Regions from separate parts of the Labrys sp. 22185 genome, predicted to be linked through region 1. Evidence: predicted binding sites of a transcription regulator. Region 1 holds the regulator's gene; the other holds the start of a gene.
The links. The regulator LexA, encoded in region 1, represses DNA repair genes until DNA is damaged. The targets are predictions, from matches to a motif close to TGTTCNNNNTGTGTTCNG.

Region 1 (9,340 bases):
GCGCCGACACCGTGGTGATCCAGGAACAGACCCGGCGCGACGGCAATCGCGTCATCCTGGAGGCCACGGCCAAGCCCGGCCAGCATATCCGGGGCCGCGGACTGGATTTTGCCGAAGGCCGTGAGGCCCTGAGGCCTGGAACCGTCATCGGCCCCCGCGATATCGCCCTCGCCGCCGCAATGAACCACCCTGGTCTGCCGGTCCACCGCCGCCCCAAGGTCGCCATCCTCGCCACCGGCGACGAACTGGTATTGCCCGGCCAGGCCATCGGCGAAAACCAGATCGTTGCCTCCAACAATTTCGCCATCCGCGCCCTTGTCGAGGCCGAAGGCGGCGAAGTGCTCGACCTCGGCATCGCCAGCGACGACTTCCCGGCCCTGGAAGCCGCCATCAAGCGAGCTCGCGCCGAAAAGGCCGATGTGCTCGTCACCATCGGTGGCGCCTCCGTCGGCGATCACGATCTGATACAGACCGCGTTGACCCGCGAAGGCATGCGGCTCGGCTTCTGGAAAATCGCGATGCGGCCAGGCAAGCCGCTGCTGCATGGGCGGCTCGGCGCCATGCACATCCTCGGACTGCCGGGCAATCCGGTCTCCTCCGTGGTTTGCGGCGTCCTCTTCCTGGTGCCGCTGCTGCGCGCGTTGCTTGGCCGTTCCGACGCCGGCCCGCCACGCCGCAAGGCCGTCTTTGCCCGCTCCTGGCCGGCCAACGATGTCCGCGAGGACTATATACGGGCCCGCTTCCTGCTTGACGATACGTCAGACATCCTCAAGGTGGAGCCATTGGCACTGCAGGATTCGTCGCTCGTCAGCGTGATGCAGCATGCCGACTGCCTGGTGATCCGGCCGCCCTTCGCACCCGAAGCAAAGGCGGGTGAGACCTGCGAGATCATCGATCTTCGTGCGGCCGGCTATTGACCACGTCTTTAACCTGAACTTCATTGTTGCAGAACACAGTAGGAACATGTAGCACTGTTCTTGTTTTGTTTACACCTTCACCGTGATTCGCGGCCGCCACGACGGGATAGCCATGCTGACCAAGAAACAACATGAATTGCTTCGGTTCATTCATGAGCGCCTGAAGGAACAGGGTGTGCCTCCTTCCTTCGATGAGATGAAGGAAGCACTGGACCTCAGGTCTAAGTCCGGCATTCACCGCCTGATCATGGCGCTGGAGGAGCGTGGCTTCATTCGGCGCCTGCCCAACCGCGCCCGTGCGCTGGAAGTGGTGCGCCTGCCCGAATCGGCGGTGCCGAGCGGTGGCGGCCTGTCGCTCGCCTCTTCCCAGCGTGGTTTCCGCCCCAATGTAATCGAGGGCAATCTCGGCAAGGTTCGCCCCGTCAGGCCTGAAATTGACGACGAGGTCGGCCGGCCGGTCCTCGTCCCGGTGATGGGGCGTATCGCCGCCGGCACGCCGGTCTCCGCCATCCAGTCCAAGAGCCACACCATCAGCGTCACGCCGGAAATGTTGTCCTCCGGCGATCATTTCGCCCTGGAAGTGCGCGGCGATTCCATGATCGAAGCCGGTATCTTCGACAATGACACCGTGCTTATCCGCCGCCAGGACCACGCCGATACCGGCGACATCGTCGTGGCACTGATCGACGACGAGGAGGCGACACTCAAGCGCCTGCGCAAGCGCGGAGCCTCCATCGCACTGGAGGCCGCCAATCCGGCCTATGAAACCCGTATCTTCGGGCCCGACCGGGTGCAGATCCAGGGCAAGCTGGTCGGTTTGTTCCGTCGCTATTGAGCGTGGCCGACATCGTGGCTTGCCGGCTATGAACGCGCTTCGCGCGATCGCGAACTGCAGCTTGCGGCGCCGCGATGTCGAAAACCTGCTCGCGACGAAGCTTCCCCATTCCCTCGTCGATTGCGAGATGGAGGAGTGCGATCTTTCGCGTCTCGATCTCTCTCATTGGGCCTTCGAGCGCTGCAGGCTCAGAAACGCCAAGCTGGTCGGCGCCAGGCTTGCCAATACACTCTGGCGCAACTGCAAGGCGAGCGGCGCCGATTTCCGTGGCACGGACCTAGAGGAAGCGGCGTTCCGCACCGGTGATTACAGCAATACCAGCTTCCGGCGCGCCAAGGCGGCCTCGACGGCTTTTACCGGTTGCAAGCTGACCGGGGCGGACCTCTCCGAAACCTCGGGGCTGGGGCTGGTTTTCGAGGAAGTTCTGCTGATGTCGGCCAAGCTGCCGGCCTTTTCCTTCCGAAAGAGCGTGCTGCGTCGCCTCGACTTCACCCAGGCCGATTTGCGCCAATGTGATTTTCGCGAGGCGATCTTCGAGGAATGCAGTCTGCGTGATGCCAATCTTGTCGATGCTCGCTTCGAGGGTGCCGACTTGCGCGGTGCCGATCTCGGCGGGCTGAAGCTGGCAGACACCCGTTATTTCAAGGGCGCCACGATCTCGAAAGGCCAGGCCGGCCAATTGCTGGCCGAACTGGGCTTGCGGATTGCCTGAGAGAGCCTTCGGAATTCGCAGGCTAATCCGCTCGACACCAGGCAACCAGGAGTGCTCGAACCACTATTCGCCCGAGCACCGCCGAAGGTCGTCATGAACCGGGAAGACAGGTCAGTCGACAGCAATCATGACGTCTGAGGCCTTGATGACGGCATAGGCATTCTGGCCGGGCTTGAGATTGAGGTCGTCGACGGCCTCATTGGTGATCGACGCGGTAATGATGGTGCCGTTGACCTCGAGCTGGATGTGGGAGGTCGTCTGCCCCTTCGTCACGCTCTTGATCGTGCCCTTGATCTGGTTGCGGGCGCTGATTTTCATGAAACTTCCCTTGGCGACGCGAAAGACGCGATCATCATCATTCCTGAAGCAATGTCCACCGGCAAATACTGGTGAAATTAGCGTGGTGGTGGCCCCTTCCAGACGGCGGGTACGATCGGGGTAACCGCCTCAAAACGCGCGATCGTTACCCCGAAAATTGCGGGCGGAGGCCCATGGGGCCGCCACCTTCTCGCTCAGACGCGATGTAGCCAACGCTCAGGTGAGGCCGATGATGTCGCTGCTTTGCAAATTGACCGTGCCCTGGATCGCGATCTGAAAATCCGCCTTCTTGTCACCATTTATATCGCCCTGCAGCATGGTCTGCCCACCCTGGAAGATATAACGCAGTTCACCCGACGAGCCGGTGAAATCGCTATTGGCGATCAGGCTGTGGAACTCCTGAAAACTGAGGTCGATTTTGTCCTCGCCTTGGGTGAAGTCCATGATCGTGTCGGTTGCCGCACGGGTCAATCCGCTGTCCTTGACGCCCAGCAGTTTGAAGATGTCGTTGCCGCCCTCCCCCCAAAGGATGTCGGCTCCAACGCCGCCGGCGATGACGTCGTTGCCGTCATTGCCGTGCAGTGTTTCCGCTATCGCTCCGCCGACGATGGTGTCGTTGCCGGCCGTGCCCCACACGATCTCGAAGCCCTTCACATTCTCGCTGCCGCCGGACGTGCCGAAGGTTGCGGTCTGAGCATTCAGGCCGAGAGCCGCCGTGGTGCCCAGATTGATATTGAGCGGGTCGGTCGTAGCGGGATCGACAGTGAAGACGTCGATCCCGGTGCTGCCATCCACCTTGTCGGTACCGCCATCGTTCGAGGCAAAATAGACGTCATTGCCCGCGCCGAGGCCATAGATGTCGTTGCCGGCCTGATCGTGGACATATTCGACACTGGCGCCACCGACAAAGGTATCGTTGCCCGCCCCCAGATAGAAGTCGCCGGTCACCAGACCGGCACCGGACTCGGTGAACTTGTCGTTGCCAGCTCCGGTCTGGACATTGCCGTAGATGGTACCGCTGTTGGTGATGGTATTACCGCCATCGCCACCATAGACACCCCTATAGATCGTCTTGCTGTTGGTGAGGGTGTTGACCCCCTCGCCCAGATCGATGCCGTCGACGCTGCCCGAATTGGTGATCTTGTCGTTGCCGTTGCCAGCCGAGATGAAACCATAGATCACGCCGCTATTGGTCGCCGTATCATCTCCCGTACCCAGCCAGACGGCGCCATCGATCTCCTTGCCGTTGGTAAGGCTGTCATTGCCGGCACCGAGGTCCAACGCGCCTTGGAAGTACTGGTCGCTTCCAGTGTCGTAGCCATAGGCCGTGTCGCCGACGATCAACCCCGTATTGCTGATGACGTCGGCTCCCAAACTTCCAAGTATCGTCCCGTACAACTTTCCTGAGTTCTTGATGGTACTGTTGCCTTGCCAAAGGCCTATCGAAACCTGGACATCCCGCTGAGTATCGTCTGCGAAAGTCAGGAGCTGATCATTGCCGATTACAATGCCCGAGTTCGTAACGACATTCTTGCCTTCGTTGATCAGGATCGAACCATCGATCTCTCCGGTATTGGTGACGGTATTGCCGGCGGTCGGGACTCCCAGGGAATTCAGCGGAGCCCCGCCAAAGAGACCGATGTCGCCTTGAATCAGCTTGCTGTTGGTAATGCTGCCAAGCCCGCCGGACCGAATGGCATAACCGCTATCCGTAGAGATCGTCCCGGCGTTCGTCACCGTCAATGTCGCAGCGCTGTTATTATAGATTCCGAAATCGCCACCAGAAATGGTCGCGCCTGCCAGATTCTTTACGGAGATTTTTGCGTTGGAATAGAGATTGCTGCCTGAATCGCCGACGTAATAGATGGCCCCCGCATCCCCTCGGATAATTCCTGAATTCGCGACATCCAAGGCCGCATTTGTCCCGATGCCGTAGAGGGAACCGTAGATGGAGCCTTCCGTTCCCACATTGACCTTTGTCGTTACAAGGGTGCTCGTGGGCGGCGCGTTCACGGCAAGGCCGTCTCCTTGCAGGCCGCTAACCCCGCCATTGATCGTTACAGTCCAGGGGCCGCCGTCGAGCTGGAGCCCCAGACTGTCGGCGGAAATAATGTAGGAATCCAAATTTACCTTGTAGGTGCTTCCTGCTGCACCCGTCGCGAAAACGCTGTCATGGGTGATACCGGTTGGAAGTACAATGTTGCTCATGGAGAATTCCTGGCCTGCGCTCAGTTAGCGATGGAATACCTGACATCCAAGCCACTTCACCTTATCGGCTTGGCAGTGAGAACGATCGCGAGCATACATGACGTCTGGTATCCATGCGATGGCTTTACTCGATCTCCATGAAAATATTTTCAAGCCAGAGCAATATTCGCCCCAAAAACAAAACACGATTTTTATAATAGAAATTTACGCTGGATATTTAGTCTAATTTATCAAAATTTTTCCTTGAAAAGATTTTCACAATCATATTTAAAACTAAAATTTATTATAAAAATATTATAGAACATTGAAATTCATTGCAAAAACGCCCAAACCCTTATTTGTCATTTATACAGACCTGCCTGCCAATTAATGATTTGGTCCTTTAACGATCTTTCTTTGTAATGTACTGTAAAATCGTCGCACTGTCGCAACGGCGGCGTTGTCAGTTGGTCGTAAGATTAAATCCGGGTTGAATTAATGATGGTCGGTTAGTTTGCGTTCCTTGCCACTGCGAGCACTTGCGACTAGGTCGCCCGAGGTCTTCCACTCATGAACGAAATATCACAGAGCACGGGAGAGCCAGAGAAACTCGACTCCGGCCTCGCTGCGCTATGCGGTGTGGCAAACTATTTCCGAATTGCAGCCGATCCCATGCATATGCGCCGGGAGCTTGCGCTGGGAAACAGAGAGAGCACCAATGTCGATCTGGTTCGAGCCGCAGCCATCGTCGGTCTCAAGGCTCGCACCATCAATGCGGCCAAGGCCAAACGCCTGCAGTCCATTCCGGTGCCGGCCATCGTCAAGCTGCGGGAGGGGGCCCATGCCATCTATGGAGGCTTGATGGCCTCCGGAGACTATCGGTTGGTCGATCCTGTCACGCGCGTGGCACGCGGCGTGTCGGTGGAAGACCTGCTCGATCAGATCGAGCCGGAGGTCATCTTGGTCGCCCGCCGTCTCAAGGGCCCTGGCATCGATCCAAAAGCCTTCAGCCTACGCTGGTTCTTGCCCTCGATCTGGCGCTACCGCAAGCCACTGGCCCATGTCCTGGTCGCATCGATCTTCGTGCAGATCTTCGCGCTGATCACGCCGCTCTTCTTCCAGGTGATCGTCGACAAGGTCCTGGTGCATCAGGGCTATTCGACGCTCCTCGTGCTGGTCCTCGGCCTGGTGATCATCGGTGTCTTCGACGTTTCGCTGCAATATCTGCGCACCTATGTCCTTTCGCATACGACGAGCCGCATCGATGTCGAGCTTGGCCGCCGCCTCTTCCATCACCTGCTACGCTTGCCGCTCGGCTATTTCGAGACCAGGGCGGCAGGCCAGACCGTCGCCCGCGTGAGGGAGCTCGAGACGATACGCTCCTTTCTGACAGGCCAGGGCCTGTTCTCGGCGATCGACCTGTTCTTCACCTTCATCTTCATCGCCGTTCTCTTCCTCTATTCCTGGAAGCTGACGCTGATCGTCATCGCGGCGATCCCGCTCTATTTGATCATCACCCTGCTGGTGCGTCCGCATCTGCGAGACAAGGTCAAGCAGAAGTTCAACACGGGAGCCGAAAGCCAGCAATTCCTGGTCGAGACCGTGGTGGGCATCCAGACGCTCAAAGCCGCGGCCGTCGAGCCGGCTACGCAGTCGCAATGGGAGGAGCGGCTCGCCGCCTATGTCCGCACGGCCTTCGATGCAACGCTCCTGGCGAGCATCGGCCAGAACGCCATTCAATATGTCAGCAAGCTGATGACGGCCGCCCTGCTCTTTTTCGGCGCCATGGCCGTGATCCGCGGCGAGATCACGGTAGGCGAACTCGTTGCTTTCAACATGATCTCCGGGCAGGTGATGCAACCCATCCTGCGCCTATCGCAGTTGTGGCAGGATTTCCAGCAGGTGCAGGTTTCCATCGAAAGACTGGGAGACATTCTCAACACCGTTCCGGAACATTCACCCCGGATGCCGTTGGCGTTGCCGACGCCGCGCGGACAGATTGCCTTCCGGAACGTATCCTTCCGCTACAGAGCCGGTTTGCCGGAAGTTCTCAAAACCATCACCCTGCAGATCAATCCGGGCGAGGTGATCGGCATTGTCGGTCCGTCGGGTTCGGGCAAATCGACGTTGACCAAGCTGATCCAGCGTCTCTACACGCCGGTAGAGGGACAGATCTTTCTCGACGGAGCCGATATTTCACAGGTCGACCCGGCTTGGCTGCGCAGCAATATCGGCGTGGTCCTGCAGGAAAACCTGCTGTTTCACCGTTCGGTTCACGACAATATCGCCTTGGCCAATCCAACGATGTCACGCGGCGCAGTGATGCAGGTCGCACGCCTTGCCGGCGCCGACGAATTCATCAGCAAGCTGCCGAGCGGCTACGAGACCATCATCGAGGAACGCGGCGCCAATCTCTCGGGTGGGCAAAGACAGCGCCTCGCCATTGCCCGTGCTTTGGCAACCAATCCGCCGATCCTCATTTTCGACGAGGCCACGAGCGCCCTCGACTATGAGAGCGAGCGTGTCATCCATCGTAACATGCGACAGATCGTCAAGGGGCGCACGGTCATCATCATCGCCCACCGGCTTGCCGCCGTCAGGAACTGCAACCGCATCATCAGCATGGCCGATGGGCGCATTGTCGAGATCGGCACGCATGACGCATTGGTGGCGAGAAAAGGTGGTCTCTATGCTCATCTGTGGGCGCTGCAGACCAGCCAGGCGAGTGGGGAGGACGTATCGTGAGTACCGCCTCACTCTCCACCGCACGCAAGCGGCCCACACCGCGGCGATCCGATCAGGAGTTCCTGCCGGCGGCGCTCGAAATTCTGGAAACCCCGGCGTCTCCGGCAAGGCTGGCGCTGCTGCTGCTGATCTGCGGTTTCCTTGCCAGCGCGCTGGCCTGGTCCTACTTCAGCCGGATCGACATCTTTGCCGTCGCTGCCGGCAAGATCCGGCCGATCGGCCAGATCAAGACCATCGAGCCTCTGGAAACAGGACGCATTCGGGCGATCCGGGTCGACAATGGCGCGCATGTGAAGGCCGGGGACATCCTCGTTGAACTCGACACCGTCGAGACCGAGGCCGACGTCGGCAACATCGCGGCAAGCCTGGCCGCCTATCAAGCCGAAGCCTTGCGCCGACGGGCAGCGATCGAAACTGCGGAGAAGAACATCGTCGATATAGCCCCCGCCATCCCATGGCCCGAGACCATTCCCGCCAATGTGCGTGCACGCGAGGAACAGGTGCTGCGCGATGACCTGGCAAGCCTGCGCGCCGAGTTGAACAGCTTGGCTGCCAAGAAGGCGGTGAAGACGGCGGAACGTGATCGGCTGATCGCCACCACGACTTCCCAGGCGACCCTGATAGAGACCCTGCAGAGCCGGGTCGACATGAGAAACACGCTGATGGAGAAGAATGCCGGCACGCGCACGAACCTGTTTGACGCGCTCCAGGCTCTCCAGTCGGAAAAATCCGCCCTCGCCGCCAACAATGGCTGGCTGGAGCAGGCGAAGGCCGAGATGGTCACCTTCACGGTTGAAGCCACCAAGATCCGGGATGCCTTCATCAGCGACAACTCCCAGAAAAAGGCGAATGCCGAACGCCAGGCCGACGACCTCAGCCATCGCCTGATCAAGGCGAAGGCGAGCCTCGAACACAAGACCTTGATCAGCCCGATTGACGGCACCGTGCAGTCCGTCTCCGTGACCACCATCGGCCAGGTCGTGACCACGGGCCAGGAATTGATGCGGGTGGTCCCAGCCAATGCCACGCTCGAAATCGAAGCCTATGTGGAGAACAAGGACATCGCTTTCGTCCATAAGGGCCAGGAGGCCATCGTCAAGGTGGAGGCCTTCCCGTTCACCCGCTACGGTACGATCTCCGGCCTCGTGACGCATGTCGCCGCCGACTCCATCCCTGCGCCGGAAGCCCAGCGCGCCGAAGGCGACCCGACGCAGGCCATCCGACAGCAGGATATGTTTGCCGGCGCTTCGAGGGTTCAGGCACTCGTCTATCCCGTCACGCTCACTCCTTCGACCACCTTCATTGCAGCAGACGGCAACAAGGTGCCGCTCGGAGCAGGCATGACGGTAAGCGTCGAGATCAAGACCGGCAGCCGGCGTGTCTTGGAATATCTCTTCTCGCCCCTTGTCGAGGTGTCGTCCCAGGCGATGCGCGAGCGCTGATCCGCGGCGCGGAGAACCCAGGCGCTTCCCCCTGGGCATATGTCAGTCGTCAGCGTTCGGCTGCGAAGGTCCCAGATCTGCGTCGGGGATGGGGGAGCCCCGAGGCGAATCGACAAGCGGAGCCTGCGTAGCGGGCGGCGTGGCACTGGCAACCGGCTTCGTTCTGGCCGGAGCCCAGGGACGG
Region 2 (9,340 bases), on a different contig from region 1:
CCGAAGCAGATGCCGAAATAAGGCACCTTGCGCTCGCGGGCGAAGGTCACCGCCTTGATCTTGCCCTCGGCGCCGCGCTGGCCGAAGCCACCGGGCACCAGGATGCCATGGACGTGCTCCAGATGCGGAGCCGGATCATCCTGCTCGAAGATCTCGCTCTCGATCCAGTCCAGCTTGACCTTGACGCCATTGGCGATGCCGCCATGGGTCAGCGCCTCGGTAAGCGACTTATAGGCATCCTTCAGGCCGGTATATTTACCGACGATGGCGATGGTAACCTCGCCCTCGGGATTGTGGATGGTCTGGGAGATCTTGCGCCAGCGCGACAGGTCCGGCTTGGGCGCATCCTCGATGCCAAAGGCGGCCAGCACCTCGGTGTCCAGCCCCTGCTCGTGATAGGCGATCGGCACGTCATAGATCGACGCGACGTCGCGCGCCTCGATCACCGCGGTCTCGCGCACATTGCAGAACAGAGCAAGCTTGCGGCGCTCCTCCTTGGGGATCTCCCGGTCGGAACGGCAGAGCAGGATATCGGGCTGGATGCCGATCGAGCGCAGTTCGGCCACCGAATGCTGCGTCGGCTTGGTCTTGAGCTCGCCGGCCGAGGGAATGAAGGGCAGCAGCGTCAGATGGGTGTAGATACAGGCGCCGCGCGGCAAATCGGACTTGATCTGACGGATCGCCTCGAAGAAGGGCAGCCCCTCGATGTCGCCGACGGTGCCGCCGATCTCGACCAGCACGAAATCCACGCCGTCATTGCCCTTGAGGACGAAGTCCTTGATGGCATTGGTGACATGCGGGATGACCTGGATGGTGGCGCCGAGATAGTCGCCGCGCCGTTCCTTGGTGATGATGTCGAGATAGATCCGGCCCGTGGTGATGTTGTCGTCCTTGGAGGCCGGACGCCCGGTGAAGCGCTCGTAATGGCCGAGGTCGAGGTCGGTTTCGGCCCCGTCGTCGGTGACGAAGACCTCGCCATGCTCATACGGGCTCATCGTGCCCGGATCGACATTGAGATAGGGATCGAGTTTGCGAAGGCGGACTTTGTAGCCGCGCGCCTGCAAAAGGGCGCCGAGGGCGGCTGATGCCAACCCTTTTCCAAGCGAGGAGACCACGCCGCCGGTGATGAAAATGTACCGCGTCATGGACCCCCACTTAGACAAAAACACAATGATTCGACGAGCGGGCAATCGCTGCCCGCAGGATTATTTTCAAGTGACGCAAAGCGTTTTGCGATTTGGTGGAATCACCAAGAATCGCAAAGACGCGTCGGAACAATGAGTTAGAGCAAATAAGCGTTCGAGCTTGAACGCGCTTTGCTCTAGGACGCTACAGTCCCGAGCCCGACAATCACGCTGCCGGGCTGTTCATTACGGCTTGGCCGGTGCAGCCGGTTCGCCACCGCCCTGCAGCTGGTCGAACACCGATCCGCCATTGGACGGGGCCGGAGCCGGAGCCGCCGGTGCGGGCTGGGCAGGCGTGGCCGGCTGGCTGGTCGGCGCGGCCGGACGATATTGATCGAGCAGCGAACCACCCGGATGGCTCTGCTGATTGGCAAGAATCGTCAAGAGCAGGCTGGTGATGAAGAAGGCAGCCGCGAGGCCCGCCGTCGTCCGCGTCAGCAGATTCGCCTGGCCGCGTCCGGTCATGAAACCGCCCGAGCCGCCGCCGATGCCGAGCCCCCCGCCTTCGGAGCGCTGCAACAGCACCACAACAACAAGGGCCAGGACCACCATCAGGTGGATCGAGATGAGAACGGTTTGCATGGACTGATCCGGAAAGAATTCGGGCGCGTTCCTACACGAAGCGAGGGCCGCTGACTACCCCTGTCATATGGGAAGCTGGCATGAGTTGCGCCAGCCCCCCCCGTTCTTGAAGCTCAGGCGGGCTACCTGGCGGCGACAAACGCCTCGTGCTCGCGCACGAGTTCGCCCGACAGCGCCTTGGCAATCAGGGTCCGTGTCTCCGGGATACCGTAGATCGCCGCAAAGGAGCCGAAGCGCGGGCCGCGCTGCTCGCCCAGGAGAATGCGATAGAGCGTGTTGAACCACTCCAGCGAGACGCCGGGGCGCTCGGGCGTGGCGCCCTTGGCCTTGAAGTCCTGATAGGGCGGCAAGCTGCGGCCGACATCATAGACCTTGTCCTGTATCATCGCCGCATCGGCATCGGCCGGCAGCTCGCCGAGGGCGTCGGACAGCGCCACGAGGGCGGCGCGCTCGGCGTCATCAGGCACCGAATACTGCTTGGCCGGCTTCACGAAGTCCCGGAAATAGCGGATCGCGTACTCGACCAGCCTGTCGAGCTGCGGATGGGTCTGCGGCGATGCATCCGGCGCATGGCGGCGCAGGAAGCCCCACAGCACATCCTTGTTCTCCGCATTGGCGACGGCAACCAGATTGAGCAGCAGCGCGAAATTGATCGTAGTCCGCGCGCCTTCCTGGCCGATCGTCTCTGGGGCCGGTGGATTTCCGCCGTGAATATGCCAAACCGGGTTGCCGAGCTGGTTCTTGGCATCCTGTCGCCCGAATCCGCCCAGAAACTGCAGATACTCGTCGACGGCTCGCGGAATGACGTCGAAATGCAGCTTCTTGGCCGAGCGTGGCGACTGGTACATGTACAATGCCAGGCTCTCCGGCGTGGCATAGGTCAGCCATTCGTCGATGGTCAGGCCGTTGCCCTTCGACTTCGAGATCTTCTGGCCGTGCTGGTCGAGGAAGAGCTCGTAGACATAGTGCTCCGGGGCGGTACCGCCGAGGATCTCGCAAATGGCGTCATAGACCGGCGCGTTGGTCTGGTGGTCCTTGCCGAACATCTCGAAGTCGACATCGAGCGCCGCCCAGCGCGCGCCGAAATCGGGCTTCCATTGCAGCTTCACCTTGCCGCCGGTGACCGGCAGCGTCTTGTCAACACCGTCCTCGTCGGTGAAGGTAATGGTACCCGCCTTGGCATTCACATCCTTGAGCGGCACATAGAGCACCCGTCCACTGCTCGGAGAGATCGGCAGGAACGGCGAATAGGTCGCCTGCCGCTCCTCGCCGAGGGTCGGCAGCATGACGGCCATGATCTCGTCGTACTTTTCGGCAGCCTTCAGCAGCACGGCATCGAGCTTGCCGGATGCGTAGTATTCCGTCGCGCTGGCGAATTCGTAGTCGAACCCGAACGTATCGAGGAAGCGGCGGAGCATGGCGTTGTTGTGATCGCCGAAGCTCTTGTAGTCGCCGCCAAACGGGTTGGGAACACGGGTCAGCGGCATCTGCAAATAGGGCTTGAGCGCTTCGGGATCCGGCACATTGTCCGGGATCTTGCGCATGCCGTCCATATCGTCGGAGAAGCAGAGCAGCCGGGTCGGGACGCGATCTTCCGTCAACAGGCGAAAGGCATTGCGCACCATGGTGGTCCGCGCGACCTCGCCGAAGGTACCGATATGCGGCAGGCCCGAGGGACCATAGCCGGTCTCGAACAGGACCTCTTTCTTGTCGCCGGACCGCTTCTGCAGACGGGCGACGAGCTTCCTCGCCTCCTCGAATGGCCAGGCGGCGGAGACATTGGCGGCCGCGACGAGCTCGGCCGGATAGAGATTTGACATGTTCGATCCGATTTTTTCTGCTGCTTGTGGAGGGGAAGCCAGGCGGCGTGCGAGACGGCTTGATTTCCCTCGACCTCAAGCGGAAGGCACAGCCATATTCAGGCCGGGCCGCAGCGTCAATCTTGGCGCAAGCAAATGATCGATCGAGGACCTTCATGGCGCCGCTTCTGGACTATCTGACTGCAGCTCTCGTCACCCTGCTCGTGGTGGTCGATCCGCCCGGTCTCGGCCCGATCTTCCTGGGCGTCACGCGTGGCATGAACAAGGAGCAACAGCATTCGGTCGGCTGGCGGGCCAGCGTGATCGGATTCGGCGTGCTCGCCTTCTTCGCCATTGCCGGCGAACCCTTCCTCAGGCTGCTCGGCATCACCACTCCGGCCTTTCGCATCGCCGGCGGCTTGCTTCTGTTCGCCATCGCCTACGAAATGGTGTTCGACCGCTCCAACACCCGTAAGAGCGAGACCGCGGAGACAGCCATCACCAAGGACTTCATCTCCAATGTCGCCGCCTTCCCGCTGGCGATCCCGCTGATCGCCGGCCCCGGCGCCATCACCGCGGTGATGCTGCTCTCGGCCCAGGCCCATGGCGAGCCCGCCAAATTCGCCTCCCTGTTTCTCGTCATCGCCTTCGTCACGGCCTGCTGCTACGTCTCGTTCCGGCTCGCCGGGGTGATCAATAAGCTGCTCGGGATCACCGGCAATGTCGTGCTGACGCGGCTTCTCGGCATCGTGCTGTCGGCCCTGGCTGTGCAGTTCATCGTCGACGGGGTCAGAGCGATCGTGGCCGGATAGCGGGCCCGCAGCGCGTCCGGCTTCTTTTCCGTCACCGGGGCGGCGCGATGATCGCGCTTCCTGACGCGCCCGACAGCAAAACGCCGGCCACAGCACGTGACCGGCGCTTCGGATAGCCTGTCGATGGGCCTCGTACGATTTCAGAACGGGATGTCGTCATCCATGTCGGCCGAGGAGAACTTGCTCGAGCCGGCCGGCGCCGGGCGACGTTCCATCGGGCTCGACGAGCCGAAATCATTGCCCTGATAGTCCCGGCCGCCATCGCCTTGCCCGCCGCCACGCGAATCCAGGAGGGTCATCTCGCCGCGATAGCGCTGCAGCACGATCTCGGTGGAATATTTCTCCACGCCCGAGGCATCGTTGTATTTGCGGGTCTGGAGCTGGCCCTCGAGATAAACCTTGGAACCCTTCTTCAGATATTGCTCTGCGATGCGCGCCAGCCCTTCATTGAAGATGACCACGCTGTGCCACTCGGTCTTCTCCTTGCGCTCGCCGGTGGCCTTGTCACGCCAGCTCTCCGTCGTGGCGATACGCAAATTGACGACCGGTTCGCCCGAATTGAGCCGCCGCACTTCCGGATCGCGGCCGAGATTACCGACCAGAATGACCTTGTTCACCGAGCCCGACATCGAGGCTTCCTTCCTTCGCTTCACAGCCTGCCGGCCGAGCCGGCCCGCACGCCCCATGGCGCCGCGAGGGGCGCCTCCATCATTCCTGCTCTAGCATGCTCCCGGCGCCACACCCGCAAAGGAATTGGCTTCATGCACAACTAGTTTGTTCCACATTTGTTCACACAATGCAAGCACCCGACTTAACTATCCGCTTACCAAACCGCGCCAAAGGCCCTGCCATGTCGAACTTGGCCATTTCGCCTCGAATCATGTGGGAATCTGCCGTATCCGGCCAAGAAAACCTTGCCTTTGCCCGATAACTTGCCCAACAAGCAGGTCGAAAATCCGAGCCGCGCTTTCCGTCATCGCTCTTTCGCCACATTGGGCGTGCAGGGGAGCCGCACACTTCAATTCTTAGTTCCATACGAGGGCAGCAACATGGCAGGACCAGGACAACAGCGCGAAGCGAGCGACGGGGCCAACACGGTAGCGGCTCTGGGTTTGCGGCGCGCCGCTTTGCGCGGCATGCTCGCTTCCCCGATCATCGATGCCGACGACCAGAAGGGCCTGCGCGACGAACTCGTCGCCGAACTGCGCTCCATCGCCAATTCGATCTCCCGCGCTCCCGCCAAGAACGCGGTCGAGCTCTGCGCCAAGCTCGACGTGCTCGGTGAGGAATATCGTCCCGACGGCGACAGCGGTTCCATTCGCGAGCTGATCGCCTCGATCCGCCGCGACGTCGTCAGCCTGACCGGCCGCCCTGCGGCCCAGGAGCGCGCCTCCTTCCAGACGATCCGCCCGCTGCACAATGCGCGCGCCGCCGAAACGACCCAGCAGCCGGCTGCGGCCGAAGCAGCTGGCGAAGCCAAGGCTGACTAAGCCTTTCTTCGTCGCCGGAAACATCACCCCCGCGGAGCGATCCGCGGGGGTTTTTCTTTGGACTTCCGCCCCCCCCCCTCTGGAACTGCCGGGAGCAAGGCGCGTCCGATCGATTTCGCCTCGTGGCGCAACGCCTCGCCCCAAACGAAAGGGGCAGGCTCGCGCCTGCCCCTTCAACACACCGGCATCCGGACCGACAAGCGCCCTTATTGAGCGTTGTCGCCCTCGCCTTCGTCGTCGCTGCTGCCGCCTTCGTCGCCACCACCGGCACCGCCGCCGCTGCCGGCGCTGAGCACCTGGCCGTTGACGCTCACCGCCTTGGTCGCCGCGTCGAAATCGACATCCCAGACAGCCTTGCCGTCAGCACCGGTCTTGGCCAGTCCCTTGATCAGGGCGATGCCCATCAGGGCAGATTCCTTGTTGGGAACCTGCGCTGCGTTCACCGCCGCGATGATCTGGTCGAGATTGGTGGCAGAAATCGTCACCTTGCCCTTCTGGCTCGGCATGACGCTCATCTTGCCTTCAGCGCTCACGGCGCCGGCCGGGGCGGTGAAGGTGCTGGGCGCCAGGGTCACATGCGGCTGTCCGGCCATGAAGAGGGCCAGGAATTGCGGCGTCAGCTCGTTGGGGATCGGCGGATCCTTGCTCGCATCGAAATTCTCGATCGCCAGCTTGGTGATGGCCTCGAGATCGACGCCCTCGAACTTCACATCGATATTGCCCTGGCCCGGAACCAGCGGAGCCACCCAGCCTGGGATGACCGGAGACTGCGGCAGCACCAGCCCATCATATTTGATGTCGATGCCGTAGGAGGCATCCTTGACCGCACCGGTCATGCCGACGCCGTAGCTGAGGCTGCCAAGCTTGACCGGACCGACAGGCGTGTCGATGGTGACTTCATTCAGCTTGGTGGTGCCGGACAGGTTGTTCCACAGCGGCAGGGCTGCAGTCAGCTTCTGCTTGATCTCGGCCTGCTTGGCGATCAGTTCCTTGGGATCCTTGGAATTGGCGGCCATGCCAATGAATTCCAGCACCGTGGAAAGCTGGAAATTGTCGATCTTGCCATCGGTGGTCAGCGACTTGGCCGCGACCTTGATGGTCAGGGGCTTGGTCTTGCCGACGATGTTCTCGACGAAATCGGTGGCCGAACCGGTGGTGCTGACGTCGACGCCCCCACCGCTGCCGGCGGCTCCGGTCAGCTTGGAGGTGATCGCGCCCATGCTCGCGGTCACGGTGCTCTCCGCATCGTCCATGTCCATCGACATCGAGGCGCAGGTCGCTTCATAGCTCGAGAAGGTCGAGATCTTGGGATCGAACACGCCAGTCGACTTGCAAGGCGCCGTAACCTTCATCGCGAAAGGCTTGTCACCCTGGGTGCCGCTGAAATTGTAGTTGATCGGCGAATCGCTGGTCACCGCATAGGTGCCGTCCGAATTGGGCGTGGCCAGATAGGTGATCGGATCGAAGCTCGCAGTGACGCCGGCTCCCTTGAGCTGGGCTAGGGTGGAGCCGAGGTCGAGCTTCACGGCATAGGCGCTGCCCTGCGGGGTAATGGACAGGATGCCCTTCTCGAAAAGGCCGCTGCCGAGTGTCTTGGCGAGGCTGTCCTGCAGTTGCTTGGCGCCATCCGCCGATACGCCCTGCGCAAAGGCGGGAGCGCTCAGCAGCGTCGCGGCCAGCAGCGTGCTCCGAAAGGCCAGCCTGGCGGCAGGGCTGCGGCGTTTCATGCGAAGAAGTTGCATGGAGTTTCCTTCAGTGGGTGGTAAGCCGTTTCGCGGCGCACTCTTAACGCAGAATCAAGAGGTGCGCACGCCTGGGTCGATGAAAGAGCGGTGGACGTTCAGAGCCGGCTTCGGACCGGTACAGCAGCACTAGGCCCCGTCAGGATCGGAAACGAGGTGCCGAAACGCACATGACACATTCGATAGTCTCCGTGACGGGAGCGTTTATCACGCTGTGGGCGGATCATCCTGAGGCTGTTATGGATTATGGATGAAGCAGCGGACAGTTCCGCACGTCACAAACCTTCCTCGATACAGACAACGATGCGCGAGCGCTTCCGAGTAGCAAGGCGATTGCCACCACTCAAGGTGGCATCCTAGCACCTCCGCTCAATCGATACATGACAAGAGGTCAAAAAAACGGCGAGAACCGCGATTGCCAGCAAGAAACGTTTACGGTTTCGCAGCATTATGCGATGAAAACAAAGGTGCCCTCGGTAATGGTTCGGTGTTAGACCTACATCGCTGCCGTCCGAAAAAATGGAAGCGACAATGACAATTCTGAAGATCCTCACCGCCGTTTTCGTCCTGGCCGGCCTGGCAGCCTGCGCCAGCGACTATGGTCAGGCCGACCGCCGTCCGGCTTACGTCGTCGGTCCGGATACGCCGTTCCCGCGCTGAGTCCTGCGCGCCGCCAAAAGGTACCTTGCCGACCATACGAGCGGCCAAGGTGCTTTTTGCCCGACGCTGCAAGGTCCGAGCGGCTTCCATCAGGTTTCGAACCTGCATGAACACCCTGCCGATCCGGTGGGGTTTTCTTTTGGGACGAGCAGCATCACGGCACGGTCTTACCGTAGGCAATCAAGTTGCTCGGCGGCGATGCCCCTCCTGATTCTTGCCCCCCGATCAAGGCCTCGCCTGCAAGACATGGGGTGGTGCCCCTCAAAGAAAAACCCGGCACGCATCGACGGCCGGGTATTCAGTTACATGACAATGAGTGCGCCGGTCAGAAGGGGGACTGCCGACCGCCGCACTTGAATTATCGGACAAGTCGGCGGGAAGCTGCAACCAGCAGGCACGGGCAGTACAGGGATTGTGGAACGACAACAAAGGACCGGCAGCGCGCGATCACCCAACGGCACCATACCAAGGTATGGATTGTTGGGAAGAGAGGCGGTCTCTACGATCCGAAGGCTTCTTTGGAAATGGAAGCTGGAGGCCCGGGTCTTTAATCAGACAGCCCCCCAGCCCTAAGCCGGGCCTCCTATTTTACCTCTCCCCAATCGAGCCAATCCGGTCAAGCCAGCGTGCCAATTCGTCGCTGGCTCCGGCCCGGTCGGGCGCCATTCACTCTCGACCGGGCCACTCCAAGAATGCCCGCGATGCGCAACGCGCCGGATCGAGACCGGATTCGGTTTGTCCGGGCAGATGGAGCAGAGAAACGACCGGACCTACCCCTCGACAACCTTTTCGGCAAAAGTCGACGCAAACGTCAGGGGCACAAACTTGTACCCTAAATCTTTTGACCGGAAGGGGGATGGCGGAGACGCAGGGATTCGAACCCTGGATACCCTTGTGGGGTATGCTCATTTAGCAAACGAGTGCCTTCAGCCTCTCGGCCACGTCTCCATTGCCACCCGGATAGACAATCCCGGTCTGGCAATCAAGGTAAAATCGCAACCGCCCCCAAGCTTTGTGACGGACACCGTCACGGACACGGCCCGGCGTCCGGCACGGCAGGGCATGGCGGGA

Region 2: the regulator LexA is predicted to act here: its motif matches at 5,153-5,170, upstream of ssb (single-stranded DNA-binding protein).

Annotation. Positions count from the first base shown of each region.
Region 1 is NZ_JBQEPH010000015.1:91,330-100,669, forward strand. Features, by position in the region: gene ACTJKX_RS24785 (molybdopterin molybdotransferase MoeA) at 1-917, shown strand, start outside; gene lexA (transcriptional repressor LexA) at 1,030-1,752, shown strand; gene ACTJKX_RS24795 (pentapeptide repeat-containing protein) at 1,781-2,464, shown strand; gene ACTJKX_RS24800 (TOBE domain-containing protein) at 2,576-2,782, opposite strand; gene ACTJKX_RS24805 (hypothetical protein) at 2,999-4,990, opposite strand; gene ACTJKX_RS24810 (type I secretion system permease/ATPase) at 5,540-7,714, shown strand; gene ACTJKX_RS24815 (HlyD family type I secretion periplasmic adaptor subunit) at 7,711-9,156, shown strand; gene ACTJKX_RS24820 (ComEC/Rec2 family competence protein) at 9,199-9,340, opposite strand, start outside.
Region 2 is NZ_JBQEPH010000002.1:550,828-560,167, forward strand. Features, by position in the region: gene ACTJKX_RS07185 (CTP synthase) at 1-1,145, opposite strand, end outside; gene secG (preprotein translocase subunit SecG) at 1,371-1,766, opposite strand; gene ACTJKX_RS07195 (lysine--tRNA ligase) at 1,889-3,586, opposite strand; gene ACTJKX_RS07200 (MarC family protein) at 3,742-4,377, shown strand; gene ssb (single-stranded DNA-binding protein) at 4,518-5,006, opposite strand; gene ACTJKX_RS07210 (hypothetical protein) at 5,427-5,867, shown strand; gene ACTJKX_RS07215 (hypothetical protein) at 6,074-7,609, opposite strand; gene ACTJKX_RS07220 (YgdI/YgdR family lipoprotein) at 8,141-8,269, shown strand; tRNA gene ACTJKX_RS07225 (tRNA-Ser) at 9,127-9,217, opposite strand.